2 linked regions of the Azoarcus sp. KH32C genome follow. The protein of the gene in region 2 interacts with the protein of the main gene of each other region in a pairwise test. Links are inferred from orthologs where the notes say so. Each region holds a gene or a part of one and is shown on either strand. Other genes may lie near its edges.

Region 1 (5,918 bases), 890 kb from region 2 along the record:
GGATGGGCCATATCGGCTTCTCCGACCTGAAGATCAAGCTTATCGGCTCGATCGTGGCGATCTCCGGTATCGAATTGCTGAAGGCCTTCATGAACGTCGGAAATCTGCCTGACCGCCACCTCGCGTGGATGGTCGGCATTCATTTGACGTTCGTGGTTTCCGGCCTGCTCTATGCGTTGATGGACCGCCTTCACGGCAAAGGGCATTGAACGCTACAGCTGGAGTCGCTCGAGGAGCTCACGCTCGATCTGCAGGACGCGTGAATCGATCGACAGGGCTTGTCCGCTGACCAGGAAGGTATCTTCGACCCGCTCGCCGAGGGTCGCGATCTTCGCGGTGTAAAGCCGGATTTCATGCTGGGCGAGCACCTCGGCCACGGCAAACAGCAGGCCGGGGCGGTCCGCCGCGACCAGCGACAGGATATGGTGCTTGCCTGAATCGTCGGGCTGGATGCTGATCTGCGGGGTGATCGGAAAGTGCTTCACCTGGCGCGAGAGGCGGCCGGTGGCGGGTCGGTCGGGCGCTGCGGGTTTCCTCAGGCGCTCGGTGAGGTCATGCTCGATGAGCGTGATCATGTCCCGGTAATGCAGGTCGTTACCGGGATCCTGCAGGATGAAGCTGTCGAGCGCATAGCCGTGACGGGTCGTATGCACCTTCGCATCCAGGATCGAGAACCCCAGGCGTCCGAAGAAGCCGGTCAGCCGCACGAACAGATCCTTCTGGTCGCGCGTAAAGACCATGACCTGGACACCCTGATTTTCTTCAGGGACGCGCGCCTTGACGACGGGGTCGTCCGTGTCGGGGCGGAAATAGAGCATCCGCGAATGCCAGGCGATTTCCTCGGCCGAGTGCCGCATGAAATAGACGGCATCGAGTTGCTTCCAGAACGCATCCTCCATCCCCGGGCGCAGTCCATAATAACGAAGCAGGGCGCGGGCATTTTCCTGTCGGTCGTCCAATCCGAGAGCTTGCTGCGGGGTGGCACCCCGTAGCAGTTTCTGTGTGGCGAAGAACAGGTCCTCAAGCAGTTTTCCCTTCCAGCCATTCCAGACTTTCGGGCTAGTTCCACGGATGTCCGCATGGGTCAGGAGGTATAGCGCAACCAGTCGACGCTCCTCGCCGACCGTGTCGGCAAACCGGCGAATCACCTCGGGGTCGGACGTGTCCTCCTTTTGAGCGACATGCGACATCGTAAGGTGATGTTCGACCAGCCATACGACAAGGTCGGCATCTTTCTGCGGAAGGTTGTGCGTTTCGCAGAATTCCCGTGCCTCGACCATTCCGAGCTTCGAATGATCGCCCCCTCGTCCCTTCGCGACATCGTGGTATAGCGCCGCGATGTAGAGCAGCCACTGTCGCTCGAAGCCGAGAATCAGCCGGGTCATCAACGGGTATTCGTGCGCATGCTCGCCCATCGTGAACCGTCGAACGTTGCGCAGCACCATCATGATGTGCTGATCCACCGTGTAGACGTGGAACAGGTCGTGCTGCATTTGGCCGACGATCCGGCGCCACGGCGGAAGGTAGCCGCTCAGGATGCCGTACTGGTTCATGCGCCGGAACTCGTGCACGATGCCCCGGCGTTGCTGCAGCATTTCGAGGAAGAGCGCCTGGTTCTTCGGGTCGGCTCGGAAGTTCGCATTGATGCGTTTGCGATTCAGCCATAGGGCACGCAAGGTGCGCGCCGTCATGCCTTTCAGTTCCGAGCGCTGCTGCAGCAGGAGAAAACACTCCAGCAACGCCGAAGGGTGGCGCTCGAAAGTGTCCTCCGTGCGCATGTCCAGCAGCTCGCGCACCGCCTGGAAGCGTTCGTTGATGACGATTGCCGGGCCGCCGCGGTTCGGGAAGATTTCTGCGCCGTAGTTTTGCAGCAGGATCGTGTTCGTCTGCGTGATCTTCTTCGCGTTGACGTAGTAGCGCTGCATGAACACCTCGGAGGCGCGCTTGCCGGCCGTGGCCTCTATCCCGAAGGCGCGCGCGAGCTTCTCCTGATGGTCGAACAAAAGCCGATCCTCTGCGCGACCCGTCAGGTAGTGCAGTCGGATGCGGACGTGCTGCAGGAAGCGTTCGATGCTGCGCAGGTCCGTCGCCTCCGCGCCGGTGATGAGGCGACGGCGGGCAAGATCGCGCCAATTGCGTCCAAGACCGGCGGCACGGGCGATCCATCCGAGCATCTGCAGATCCCGCATTCCGCCCGGACTTTCCTTGCAATTCGGCTCGAGCGCGTATGGCGTGTCATTGAAGCGCGCGTAGCGGTTTTCCTGTTCGAGTTGTTTGGCCTTGAAGAAGGCGCGCACGTCGAGTCGCTCGCGGTATTCGCTTGCGAACCGATCGAACAGCGTTCGATTGCCGGCGAGGAGGCGGGCTTCGAGCAGGTTTGTCTGGACGGTGATGTCTTCGTCTGCAGCAGCGAGGCATTCCTCGATCGTACGCACGCTGTGCCCGATTTCGAGACCAACGTCCCACAGGGCGCCGACCAGGGTGGAAAGGCTGGCCTGGAGCGCACTGTCGGGTTCGGATGGAAGGAGCACCAGCAGGTCCACATCCGAATGCGGGAAAAGCTCACCGCGCCCGTAACCGCCCACGGCGACGAGCGCGGCGTCGGACGGTATCCCGCAAATGCGCCAAAGGTGCAGGACGGCTTCGTCGACGAGGTGCGCTCTGCCGCGCAAGACAGCCGTGGTTCCCGGATGTGCTTCATAGGCGGCACGAATCCGCGCTCCGCCGGCGGCCAGCGATGCGCGTGCATTCGCAATGGCCGCCTGGATCGCGTCGATCGATATCACGTTCATTGCGTCCTTGGCTTCCGCTCAGGATAGAAGTGGGGTAACGAGTGCCGGGGGAGGAGGGCAGTCGGGCGAAACGGTGAGGACCTCGAAGCCCGTCGGAGTCACCAGGATGGTATGTTCCCATTGGGCGGACAGGCTGCGATCCTTGGTGACGATGGTCCAGCCGTCCGGCAGTTCAGAGATCGCGGCCTTGCCGGCATTGATCATCGGTTCAATGGTAAAGGTCATGCCCGGAAGCAGTTCGGGCCCCGTTCCGGCCTTGCCGTAGTGCAGGACTTGGGGTTCCTCGTGGAATTTCAGGCCGATGCCGTGGCCGCAGAACTCTCTTACAACCGAAAATCCGTTGCCTTCGGCGTGCTTCTGAATGATCTGGCCGATATCGCCGAGCCGTGCGCCGGGCTTGACTACGGAAATCCCGAGCCACAGACACTCGAGGGTCACCTGGCAGAGGCGCTTCGCGAGGATGCTTCCATCCCCGACGATGAACATGCGGCTGGTATCGCCGTGGTATCCGTCCTTGATGACGGTAATGTCGAGGTTGACAATGTCGCCCTTCTTCAGTGCCTTCGGGCCCGGAACGCCGTGGCACACCTGATGGTTGATCGACGTGCAGATCGACTTGGGATACGGAGAATAGCCCGGGGGGGCATAGTTCAGCGGAGCAGGGATGGTCTGTTGAACATTGACCATATAGTCATGACACAACTGATCCAGCTCGCCCGTCGTGATGCCCGGTTTGACGAAGGGGGTGATGTAGTCGAGAACTTCGGCGCCGAGTCGGCCGGCAACGCGCATTTTCTCGATTTCGTCGGGTGTTTTTATCGTGATGCTCATTTCTGGGGGATCCGAAGCTGATTCGCTAAAGAAAGAAGGCTAGCGCATGGAGCGGGTAGCGGCAAATCGCTCGCATCGGGGCCAGGAGCCTCACTTGTATGCTTGCCTTGAGTGGGTGGGGTTGAAGCTGTTATCATCTTGGGCTTGTCCGCCTTTGCGTGCGGGCAAAATCCCCACGCCCGGCAGTGCGCCGAAAGGGTCCGCTGTCCGATTCAATGTCTGATGGCGGTGGTGACGGTTAATGCCGTCGTGCCGGGCGGAGGTTCAACCCTTTGATTTGGAGTAATACATGTCCGTTACGATGCGCCAGATGCTGGAAGCCGGCATCCACTTTGGTCACCAAACCCGCTTCTGGAACCCGCGCATGGCCCCGTACATCTTCGGCCAGCGCAACAAGATCCACATCGTCAACCTCGAGAAGACGCTTGCCAAGTACAACGAGGCAATGGATTACATCCGCAAGCTGTCCGCCAATCGCGGCAACGTCCTGATGGTTGGCACGAAGCGCCAGTCGCGCGAAATCGTCGCCGAAGAAGCGCGCCGCGCCGGTGTCCCCTTCGTTGACGAGCGCTGGCTCGGCGGCATGCTGACCAACTTCAAGACGGTCAAGCAGTCGATCAAGCGCCTGAAGGAAATGGAAGCCATGGTCGAAGACGGTTCGATCGAGCGCCTTTCGAAGAAGGAAGCGCTGATGGCGTCGCGCGAAATGGACAAGCTGCAGAAGAGTATCGGCGGCATCAAGGATATGGGCGGCCTGCCCGATGCGCTGTTCGTGATCGACGTCGGCTATCACAAGATCGCCGTCACCGAAGCCAAGAAGCTCGGTATTCCGGTCATCGCCGTGGTCGATACCAACCACTCGCCCGAAGGCGTGGATTACATCATCCCGGGTAACGACGATTCGTCGCGCGCGATCCGTCTCTACGCTCGTGGCGTTGCTGACGCCGTGCTGGAAGGCCGTGCGCTGGCGCTGCAGGACATCGTTGCTGGCGGCTCCGACGAGTTCGTCGAGGTTGAAGAAGAAGGCGCTGACGATCAGGCCTGAGCCTTCCCGGTTGTCGATGACAACGTATTGAATTCGTAATTCAGGAGTTAGCATGGCGGAAATTACCGCAAGCATGGTCAAGGAACTGCGCGAGAAGACCGACGCGCCCATGATGGAATGCAAGAAGGCGCTGACCGAAGCTGCCGGCGATCTTACGAAAGCTGAAGAGATCCTCCGCGTGAAGCTGGGCAACAAGGCCAGCAAGGCTGCATCGCGAGTGACCGCTGAAGGCATCGTTTCGACCTACCTGTCCGCGGATCGCACGCTCGCCGCGATGGTGGAAGTGAACTGCGAAACCGACTTCGTCGCCAAGAACGACGACTTCATCGCGTTCGCCGCCTCTGTCGCCGAACTCGTCGCGAACAAGAACCCGGCCGACGTGGCCGCGGTCTCCGCGCTCGAGCTGAACGGCCAGTCGGTTGAAGCCGTTCGTACGGCGCTGGTCGGCAAGATCGGCGAGAACATCACCATTCGTCGTTTCACGCGCGTCGAAGCCAAGGGTGCCGTGGCCAACTACATCCACGGCGGCGCCAAGATCGGCGTGCTGGTGGATCTGGTCGGTGGCGACGAAGCGCTGGGCAAGGACATCGCGATGCACGTCGCCGCTGCCAAGCCCAAGGCACTGACCGCCGCAGAGGTTTCGACCGACCTGATCGACACCGAGCGCCGGATTGCGATCGAGAAGGCGCGCGAAGCGGGCAAGCCGGAAGCGATGCTCGAGAAGATCGCGGAAGGCAGCGTGCAGAAGTTCCTGAAGGAAGTCACGCTGCTGAGCCAGCCGTTCGTCAAGGACGACAAGCTCACCATCGAAGCGCTGGCCAAGTCGCGCAACGCTTCGGTCGCCGGCTTCACCCTCTACCTCGTTGGCGAAGGCATCGAGAAGAAGGTGAACGACTTCGCCGCGGAAGTTGCAGCGCAGGCTGCAGCAGCCAAGAAGTAAGAGGTAAGCGATGAGTGTTGCCGCCTATAAGCGCATTATGTTGAAGCTGTCCGGCGAAGCCCTGATGGGTGACGACGCGTACGGAATCAACGAGGACGTCGTCGGTCGCATCGTCGCCGAAATCGCCGAGGTTAAGAGTCTCGGGGTGCAGGTGGGGGTCGTGATCGGGGGCGGCAACATTTTTCGCGGCATGAAAGGCGCCGCATCCGGCATGGATCGTGCAACTGCCGATTACATGGGGATGCTGGCGACCGTCATGAACGCCATGGCGCTCGCCGATGCGTTGCGCCGTGCCGGAGTCGAAGCGCGG
Region 2 (7,713 bases):
GACAGTCTGACGCCGCACGTTCGGCAACTCCAGCGCCATGCAGGACTTGCCCGGAACCGTCTCCACGACCCGGATCGACACCAACGACAGCGCGCGGGCGAGGTCCTTCGCGAGATTGACGACCTGACTGCCCTTCACCCCCGTCGCCGGTTCGATTTCATAGCGCGTGACGACCGGGCCCGGATAGGCGGCAAGGACCTTCACCTCGACACCGAAATCGGCGAGCTTGGTTTCGATGACGCGCGACGTGAACTCAAGCGACTCGGCCGATGGCGGCTCGACGTCGCCCGACGGCTGATCGAGCAGGCTCAACGGAGGCAGCGAACCCGAGGGTAGATCCGCAAACGAGAACAGCGGCTTCTGGCGCTCCTGGTTGCGCTCTTTCTCGACACGCTCGGAGCGTGGCACCTCGACGACCGCCGGCTCGATGCGCAGCTGAGGTGCCGCCGGTGCGGTTTCAGCCGCCCGTTTGCGCTTGGTCTCGACAACCGCCTCGCGCTTCTGCGCCACCTGCTGTCCGGCCTTGCGGTCCTGCCAATTGCCCCAGGCGCCGATGGTGCCGAACCACAGCTGTTCGAGCCCAAGGCCGACGCGTTCGATCAGCGACAACCACGAGATTCCGGTGAAGAGGCTGAGGCCCGAGGCCAGCAAGGCCAGGAGCAACAGCGTACCGCCCGTGAAGCCGAGATAGCGCTGCACCGTCTGGCCAAGTTCCATCCCGACCAGCCCACCGGGCGCCAGGGGAACGCTGGCGCCATGCGAATAGAAGCGCAGCGACTCCAGCGCGCTGCTGGCGAGCAGCAACACGATGAAGCCGCACAGCACGATGAAGAAGGACCGTCGGTCGAGGTGCAGGTTGTGCCGCAGGCGACGGAAGCCCAGGATCAGGCCGTAACCGAGAAAGACCACCCACCACCAGGCCGACACGCCGAAAAGATAGAACAGCAGATCGGCAAGCCAGGCACCGAAGCGGCCGCCGGGATTGCTCACCCGCGCAACCTGCGCGGCATGGGACCAGCCGGGGTCGGCCTTGCTGTAGCCGAGGAGGACGAGGCCGACGTACAGCGACATCACGCCGAGGATCAGCCAGCGGGCCTCCTGCAGAAGCAGGGAGATCTTTTCCGGCAGGGGCTGGGAACGGGAAGACTGGCGGGATGACATCTGCTCAGGAACCGGAGTCCTGGTGAAACGAACGACCTGTGATTATATGCGAACCCGAGCCCTCGCCGCGCCCGGTTGCGAAACGAAACAGGCGCTGCGCAAATCTGTCGCCCGCCAGCGTCAAAGCTCGTTCAAACGGTCGCGCAACACGATGCCGTGATCGGTTTCCTCGATCAGCCCCTGGTTGCCGAGATCCTTCATCACCCGGCTGACCATTTCGCGCGACGCCCCGATCATCTTGGCGATATCCTGCTTCGTGACCTTGCGCACGACCACGGTCTCGCCGTTCAGGTCCTCGGACATCTCGAGCAGCAGGCGCGCGACGCGGCCATACACGTCCATCAGTGCGAGGCTTTCGATCTTGCGGTCGGCGTTGCGCAGTCGATCGGCGAGGTTGCACATGATGCGCCACGCCACCTCGAAATTGCCCTGCATGATCGAACGGAAGTCGTTCTTCGCGATCAAGACCAGATCGGCGGGCGTCACGGCAACGACCGATGCCGAGCGCGGTTGCTCGCCGAACATCCCCATTTCGCCGAACAGCTCGCCTTGCCCGAGGATGCTCAGGATCACCTCCCGGCCGTCCTCGTCGCTGACCACCACCTTCAGCGTCCCGGTCAGGACGAAATAGACGAAATCTGTACGGTCCCCCGCGTGGACGACACTCTGGCCGCGCGGAATGCGGCGCATCACGGCGGAATGCGCAACCGCGACGAGAGTCTCGTCCGACAAGCCGTGAAATAGCGGGAAGGTCCTCAGTGCAACGGTCGAAACGGCGGTGGCCTGGGTCATGAGAACTCCGGAATGTCGAAACATCGGGCGCAAACCATGAAACTGCGCACTTAACGAAGAAATGACGCACAGAGTATAGACGATTCGCCCATTATGGTGCGTTGCGGCGGCGACGCCTCATTATCTGAGCATTTCGCCCTTATTGGATGACGCTATCACGCTCATTGGATCGGCACGCCATAGGGCTCGGCTATAATCCGCGCATTGCCAACCAGACAGTAGAAACCGCCATGACGACGAAGCATGCCCGCCTGCTCATTCTCGGTTCCGGCCCCGCCGGGTACACCGCCGCGGTGTACGCCGCCCGTGCGAACCTGAACCCCGTCCTCATCACCGGCCTCGCCCAAGGCGGCCAACTGATGACGACGACCGACGTCGACAACTGGCCGGCCGACGCCGAGGGCGTCATGGGCCCCGACCTGATGGCGCGCTTCCAGAAGCATGCGGAACGCTTCAACACCGAGATGATCTTCGACCACATCCATACGGCGAAGCTCGACGAACGCCCCTTCCGCCTGATCGGCGATTCGGGCGAGTACACGTGCGACGCGCTGATCATCTCGACCGGCGCCACCGCCAAGTATCTCGGCATCCCCTCGGAAGAGAAGTTCTCCGGCCGAGGCGTATCGGCCTGCGCGACCTGCGACGGCTTCTTCTACAAGAATCAGGACGTCGCGGTCATCGGCGGCGGCAACACGGCCGTCGAGGAAGCGCTGTATCTTGCGAACATCGCGAAGAAGGTCACCCTAGTCCATCGTCGCGAGAAGTTCCGCGCAGAAAAGATCCTGATCGACAAGCTGATGGAGCGCGTTGCAGCCGGCAAGATCGAGTTGGCGCTCAACTCGACGCTCGACGAAGTGCTCGGCGACAACACCGGGGTTACCGGCATGCGCGTCCGCAACATCAATAATGACGAGACCCGCGACGTGGCCTTGCAGGGCGTGTTCATCGCGATCGGGCACAAGCCGAATACCGACATCTTCGAAGGCCAGCTCGCGATGGAGGGCGGCTACATCGTCACGAAGGGCGGTCGCGAAGGCGATGCCACGTCGACGAGCATCCCCGGTATCTTCGCGGCGGGCGACGTGCAGGATCACATCTACCGCCAGGCAGTGACCTCGGCCGGTACGGGCTGCATGGCGGCCCTCGACGCGGAACGCTACCTCGACAGCCTGGGCAAGTGATCGCACCATGAGTCGCAAGCCACGCTCGGCATCGCCAGGGCCGCAAGGCCCAGGGAAAGCCGCGCGTGGCGCCTTCGATGGGCTGGCAGCCTTGCGTGGCAAGCTCGGCCCGGCAAGCGCACACAGTCTCCAAAAGGCCGGCCGCAGCGCTCGCCCGGCGACGCCCGCTGCTGACGACGCAGACCTCGACCGGCAACTTCTGCGCGCCGCGCTCGGCGACGTGAAACCGCTCGCCGACAAGGCGCACCGCGCAGTCATCGAAGCGCCGAAGCCGTCAGCCGTGCCGCGCGCCCACCCCGAGGCGGTGGACGACGAACCGCTGGCAAGGCCGCTACGGCGCCCACCTCCACAGGACGGCGCCGAACTCTTCCGCTTCGAGATGCAGGATGTGACGCCCATCGGCCATACGGACCGCGTCGACATCGGCATCGATCGCCGCCCTGCCTCGCGGCGCAGCCCTTGGTCGCAGTCGGGGCGACAACCGCTGGGTGAACTCCCCGTCGCGTCGCAGCTTCCACCCGACCCGGACCGAGCCCCCGCGGCGGACCTCTTTCAGTACGCCGTGCGCGGCGTCCAACCGATCGACTCGCGCAATCGAGTCGAGATCGAGCAGCCGGCGCCGCACCCCCACCCGATCAAGCGCGCGGAAGACGAACGCGAGGCCCTGCGCGAATCGCTGGAAGCGCCGCTGAGCCTGGAGGACAGGTTGGAAATGGGCGACGAGGCGAGCTTCCTGCGCCCCGGCCTGCCGCGCCGCGTGCTCACCGACCTGCGTCGGGGGCGCTGGGTGCTGCAGGGGCAACTCGACCTGCACGGATTCAACCGCGAAGAAGCGCGCGAAGAGCTGTCCCGGTTTCTCGCCGGATGCCTGCAGCAAGGACATCGCTGCGTGCGGGTGATCCACGGAAAAGGCCTCGGCTCGCCGGGCAAGGAATCGATCCTGAAGCAGCTCTCGCGTGGATGGCTCGCGCAACGCGAGGAGATCCTGGCCTTCTGCCAGGCGGGACCACATGATGGCGGTTCGGGAGCGCTGCTGGTGTTGCTGCGGGCCGGAAACCGGCCACGCAGCTGATACTGGAGCGGGACGTCGTGACGTCCCGCAGGCCTCAGATGGCCGCTTCGTTGGTTTCGCCGGTGCGGATACGCACGACTTGCTCGACCGGCATCACGAAAATCTTGCCGTCGCCGATCTTGCCGGTATGGGCGGCCTTGATGATCGCTTCGACAGCCTGCTCGGCCAGGTCGTCGCCGACGACGATCTCGACCTTGATCTTGGGCAGGAAGTCCACGACGTACTCGGCACCGCGATAGAGCTCCGTGTGTCCCTTCTGGCGGCCAAAGCCCTTCACTTCGGATACGGTCAGCCCGGCAATACCGACATCCGACAGCGCTTCGCGCACTTCGTCGAGCTTGAACGGCTTGATGATCGCTTCGATTTTCTTCATGTTGATCTCCTCGATGGGTTGGCGGGCGCGTCGACCCGGGCTGGCCGACGTGCCGCCTTCAGTATTCGCTCAGCTCAGAATTCGTCCTGATAGCGCGATGTTATCGGATAACGCCAATCCCTGCCGAACCCGCGCTGCGTGACACGGATCCCGACCGGCGACTGCCGGCGCTTGTATTCATTGCGCTTGAGCATCGCGACGGTGCGACGCACTTCGACTTCGGGGAAGCCTTGCGCGACGATCTCGCGCGGCGACTCATCGCGCTCCATATAGGCTTCGATGATCGCATCGAGTACCTCGTAGGGCGGCAGCGAGTCCTGGTCCTTCTGGTCCGGCTTCAGCTCGGCCGAGGGCGGTCGAGTGATGATGTTCTCGGGAATCACCGGGCTGACGCTGTTGCGCCAGTTGGCCAGCCGGTACACGAAAGTCTTGTACAAGTCCTTCAGTACGGCAAAGCCGCCGGCCATATCTCCATACAACGTCGCATAGCCGGTCGCCATTTCGCTCTTGTTGCCGGTCGTCAGCACAATCGCGCCCGTCTTGTTCGACAGGGCCATCAGGATCATCCCGCGGATCCGGCTTTGCAGGTTCTCCTCGGTGGTGTCGGCGGCGAGCCCGCGGAACTGATCCGCGAGCAAGGCCGAGAACGTCTCCATCGCGGGAGCAATCGCGATCTCGTCGTAGCGCACGCCGAGGCGCTCGACCATTTCACGCGAATCGTCGAGGCTCATCTGCGCCGTATAGGGCGACGGCATCATCACCGCGCGCACGCGCTCCGCCCCCAGCGCATCGACGGCCACGGCCAGCGTCAGCGCCGAATCGATGCCGCCCGACAAGCCGATGATCGCTCCCGGAAAGCGATTCTTCCCCAGATAGTCGCGCACGCCAATCTTGAGCGCCTCGTAAACCTCGGCCTCGATCGGACGCACCTCTGCCATCTCGGAGGACACCCAGCGACCGTCACGCAGATGAACGAGGTCGATGCGTTCCTCGAAGGACGGGGCCTGGTAGGCCAGCACTCCGTCGGCATCGAGGGCGAAGGAGGCACCGTCGAATACGAGTTCGTCCTGGCCGCCGACCATGTTGCAGTAGATCACCGGTAGCCCGGTATCCTTGACGCGATCGCGCAGCACTTCGTAGCGGCGCTGCAGCTTGTTCATGTGGTAGGGCGACGCGTTCAGCCCCAGCAGAACCTGCGCGCCATCGGTACGGGCGAGCTCCGCGGGACCGCTCTCCCACAGGTCGGCACAGATATTCACGCCAAGCTTCAGACCCTTCATCTCGAACACGCAGGCCGCAAGACCGCGGTCGAAATAGCGCTCCTCGTCGAAAACCTCGTAATTGGGCAGCAGATGCTTGTGGTAGGACGCGACGAGCTCTCCGTCGCGAATCACCGACGCGGCGTTGTAGCGCCAGTTGTGCCGCTCCTCCGGGTGCCCGAGCACGAGCGTGATGCCCTGCGTATGGGCCGAGATACGCGCCACTTCCCGCGAGCAAGCGCGGTAGAAGTCCGGGCGCAGCAGCAAGTCTTCGGGCGGATACCCGGAAAGCGCAAGTTCAGGTGTAAGCAGAAGATCGGCGCCGAGACCGCGTGCCTCTTCGAGGGCACGAATGATCCGGTCCGCATTGGCCGTCAGGTCGCCCACGGTGAAATTGAGCTGTGCGACGGCAATCGAAAACGATGAGGTATCTGGTTTCATGAGCACAACTATACCGCGTCGGCCCCCATGCGCGCTCGCCCCGAAAGCCAGCGGCCACGCCATGTAGGGGTAGAAATGATCTCTTACCTTAATCAGGGTCCGCCGGGGAGACGGCCAGCGCAAACGCCCTAGAATGAATTATCGAAGTACTTCGTGAGCCTCGAAAATGATGCTGTTCCGCCTGACCCTGATTGCTACGGGGGCGACGCTGGCCGCCTGCTCGACCCCCGGCCCAATGACCCGCGTAGAACCCGAGCCTGCCCCGAGCGTCCTCGCGGCCCCTGAAACCGCACCAATGTTGCCTGGCGGCCAACTCGAATTCAAACTCACCAGCGGAGTCTACAACTGCGACATGGGCCAGCGTGTCAATGTAGTCCGTCCTGCAGGGGAGGCCATTGCGATCGAAATAGGATGGACGGGCAGACGCTATCAGCTTGCCCGCAACATCTCGTCATCCGGCCTGCCTCGCTACGAAGACAAGGCAAACGGCCTCGTATGGATCGACCTGCCGTGGAAAGGGATGCTGCTCGACGCCAAAACGAACAAACCTCTCGCAAGCGACTGCATCACCAGCTGAGATCCCCCGCCCAAGAAAGAAGGCCCGCGGCAAGCGGGCCTTTTCATTGATCCCGGACGGATCCGGCAGAACTTACTTCGCGGCGTTCTTCAGGCCGTCGAGGATTTCCTGCTTCGCGTCCTCGACCGTGCCCCAGCCCAGAACCTTGACCCACTTGCCCGGCTCGAGATCCTTGTAGTGCTCGAAGAAGTGCACGGTCTGCTTCATCAGCAGTTCGGGCAGATCGTCGGTGCTCTGCACCTTGTCGTACAGCGGAGTCAGCTTGGCGACCGGAACCGCGACGACCTTCGCGTCGACGCCCGACTCGTCTTCCATCTTCAGCACGCCGACCGGACGGCAGCGGATCACGACGCCCGGCAGCAGCGGGAAGGGCGTCACGACCAGAACGTCGACCGGATCGCCGTCACCGGCGACGGTGTGCGGCACGTAGCCGTAGTTGATCGGATAACGCATCGAGGTGCCCATGAAGCGGTCGACGAAAACCGCGCCGCTATCCTTGTCGACCTCGAACTTGATCGGATCGGCTTGCGCCGGGATCTCGATGATGACATTGATGTCGTTCGGCACGTCCTTGCCGGCCTTGACCTGGTCGAAACCCATATCTTCCTCCCGTTAAAAAATTTGGCCTGAATTATATGTGGAAATAGCCTCTTTTCGCTGCCCTCTTCCCATTCTCCGTTGACAGGACAGCGCGCATTCGGGCAGGTTCGCGGGCAGGCGTCCATATATAATCCGGCCTCCGACGGCACAAACCCGCTGCAGCAACGGATGCCCCCCATTTCGCCTCGACGCTTCCCCGCTCCGGGATCCCCCCTCCGAAGGGGCTCGATCCATTGGGGATGGCTGACCTTCGT

Evidence for each region. The genes of interacting proteins can lie anywhere in the genome.
Region 1: the proteins of AZKH_RS15815 (region 2) and AZKH_RS11745 interact in binary tests that used the Escherichia coli proteins (3 or more experiments, as listed by UniProt). The link is inferred for Azoarcus sp. KH32C from one-to-one orthologs.

The regions. Positions count from the first base shown.
Region 1 is NC_020516.1:2,691,942-2,697,859, forward strand. Bases 3-3,141 are described here. They hold AZKH_RS11745 ([protein-PII] uridylyltransferase), read right to left. Parts: upstream 2,793-3,141; coding sequence 213-2,792; downstream 3-212. Other genes in these bases: AZKH_RS11740 (TIGR00645 family protein), read left to right, coding at 3-209; map (type I methionyl aminopeptidase), read right to left, coding at 2,811-3,141. In the rest of the region: more of AZKH_RS11740, read left to right, coding at 1-2; more of map, read right to left, coding at 3,142-3,623; rpsB (30S ribosomal protein S2), read left to right, coding at 3,913-4,668; tsf (translation elongation factor Ts), read left to right, coding at 4,721-5,608; pyrH (UMP kinase), read left to right, coding at 5,619-5,918.
Region 2 is NC_020516.1:3,576,798-3,584,510, forward strand. Bases 2,914-5,868 are described here. They hold AZKH_RS15815 (P-II family nitrogen regulator), read right to left. Parts: upstream 4,583-5,868; coding sequence 4,244-4,582; downstream 2,914-4,243. Other genes in these bases: trxB (thioredoxin-disulfide reductase), read left to right, coding at 2,914-3,137; AZKH_RS15810 (Smr/MutS family protein), read left to right, coding at 3,145-4,209; AZKH_RS15820 (NAD+ synthase), read right to left, coding at 4,657-5,868. Also shown: AZKH_RS15795 (DNA translocase FtsK), read right to left, coding at 1-1,161; AZKH_RS15800 (Crp/Fnr family transcriptional regulator), read right to left, coding at 1,282-1,953; more of trxB, read left to right, coding at 2,184-2,913; more of AZKH_RS15820, read right to left, coding at 5,869-6,282; AZKH_RS15825 (hypothetical protein), read left to right, coding at 6,449-6,859; ppa (inorganic diphosphatase), read right to left, coding at 6,932-7,459. UniProt on the Escherichia coli protein: P-II indirectly controls the transcription of the glutamine synthetase gene (glnA). P-II prevents NR-II-catalyzed conversion of NR-I to NR-I-phosphate, the transcriptional activator of GlnA. When P-II is uridylylated to P-II-UMP, these events are reversed.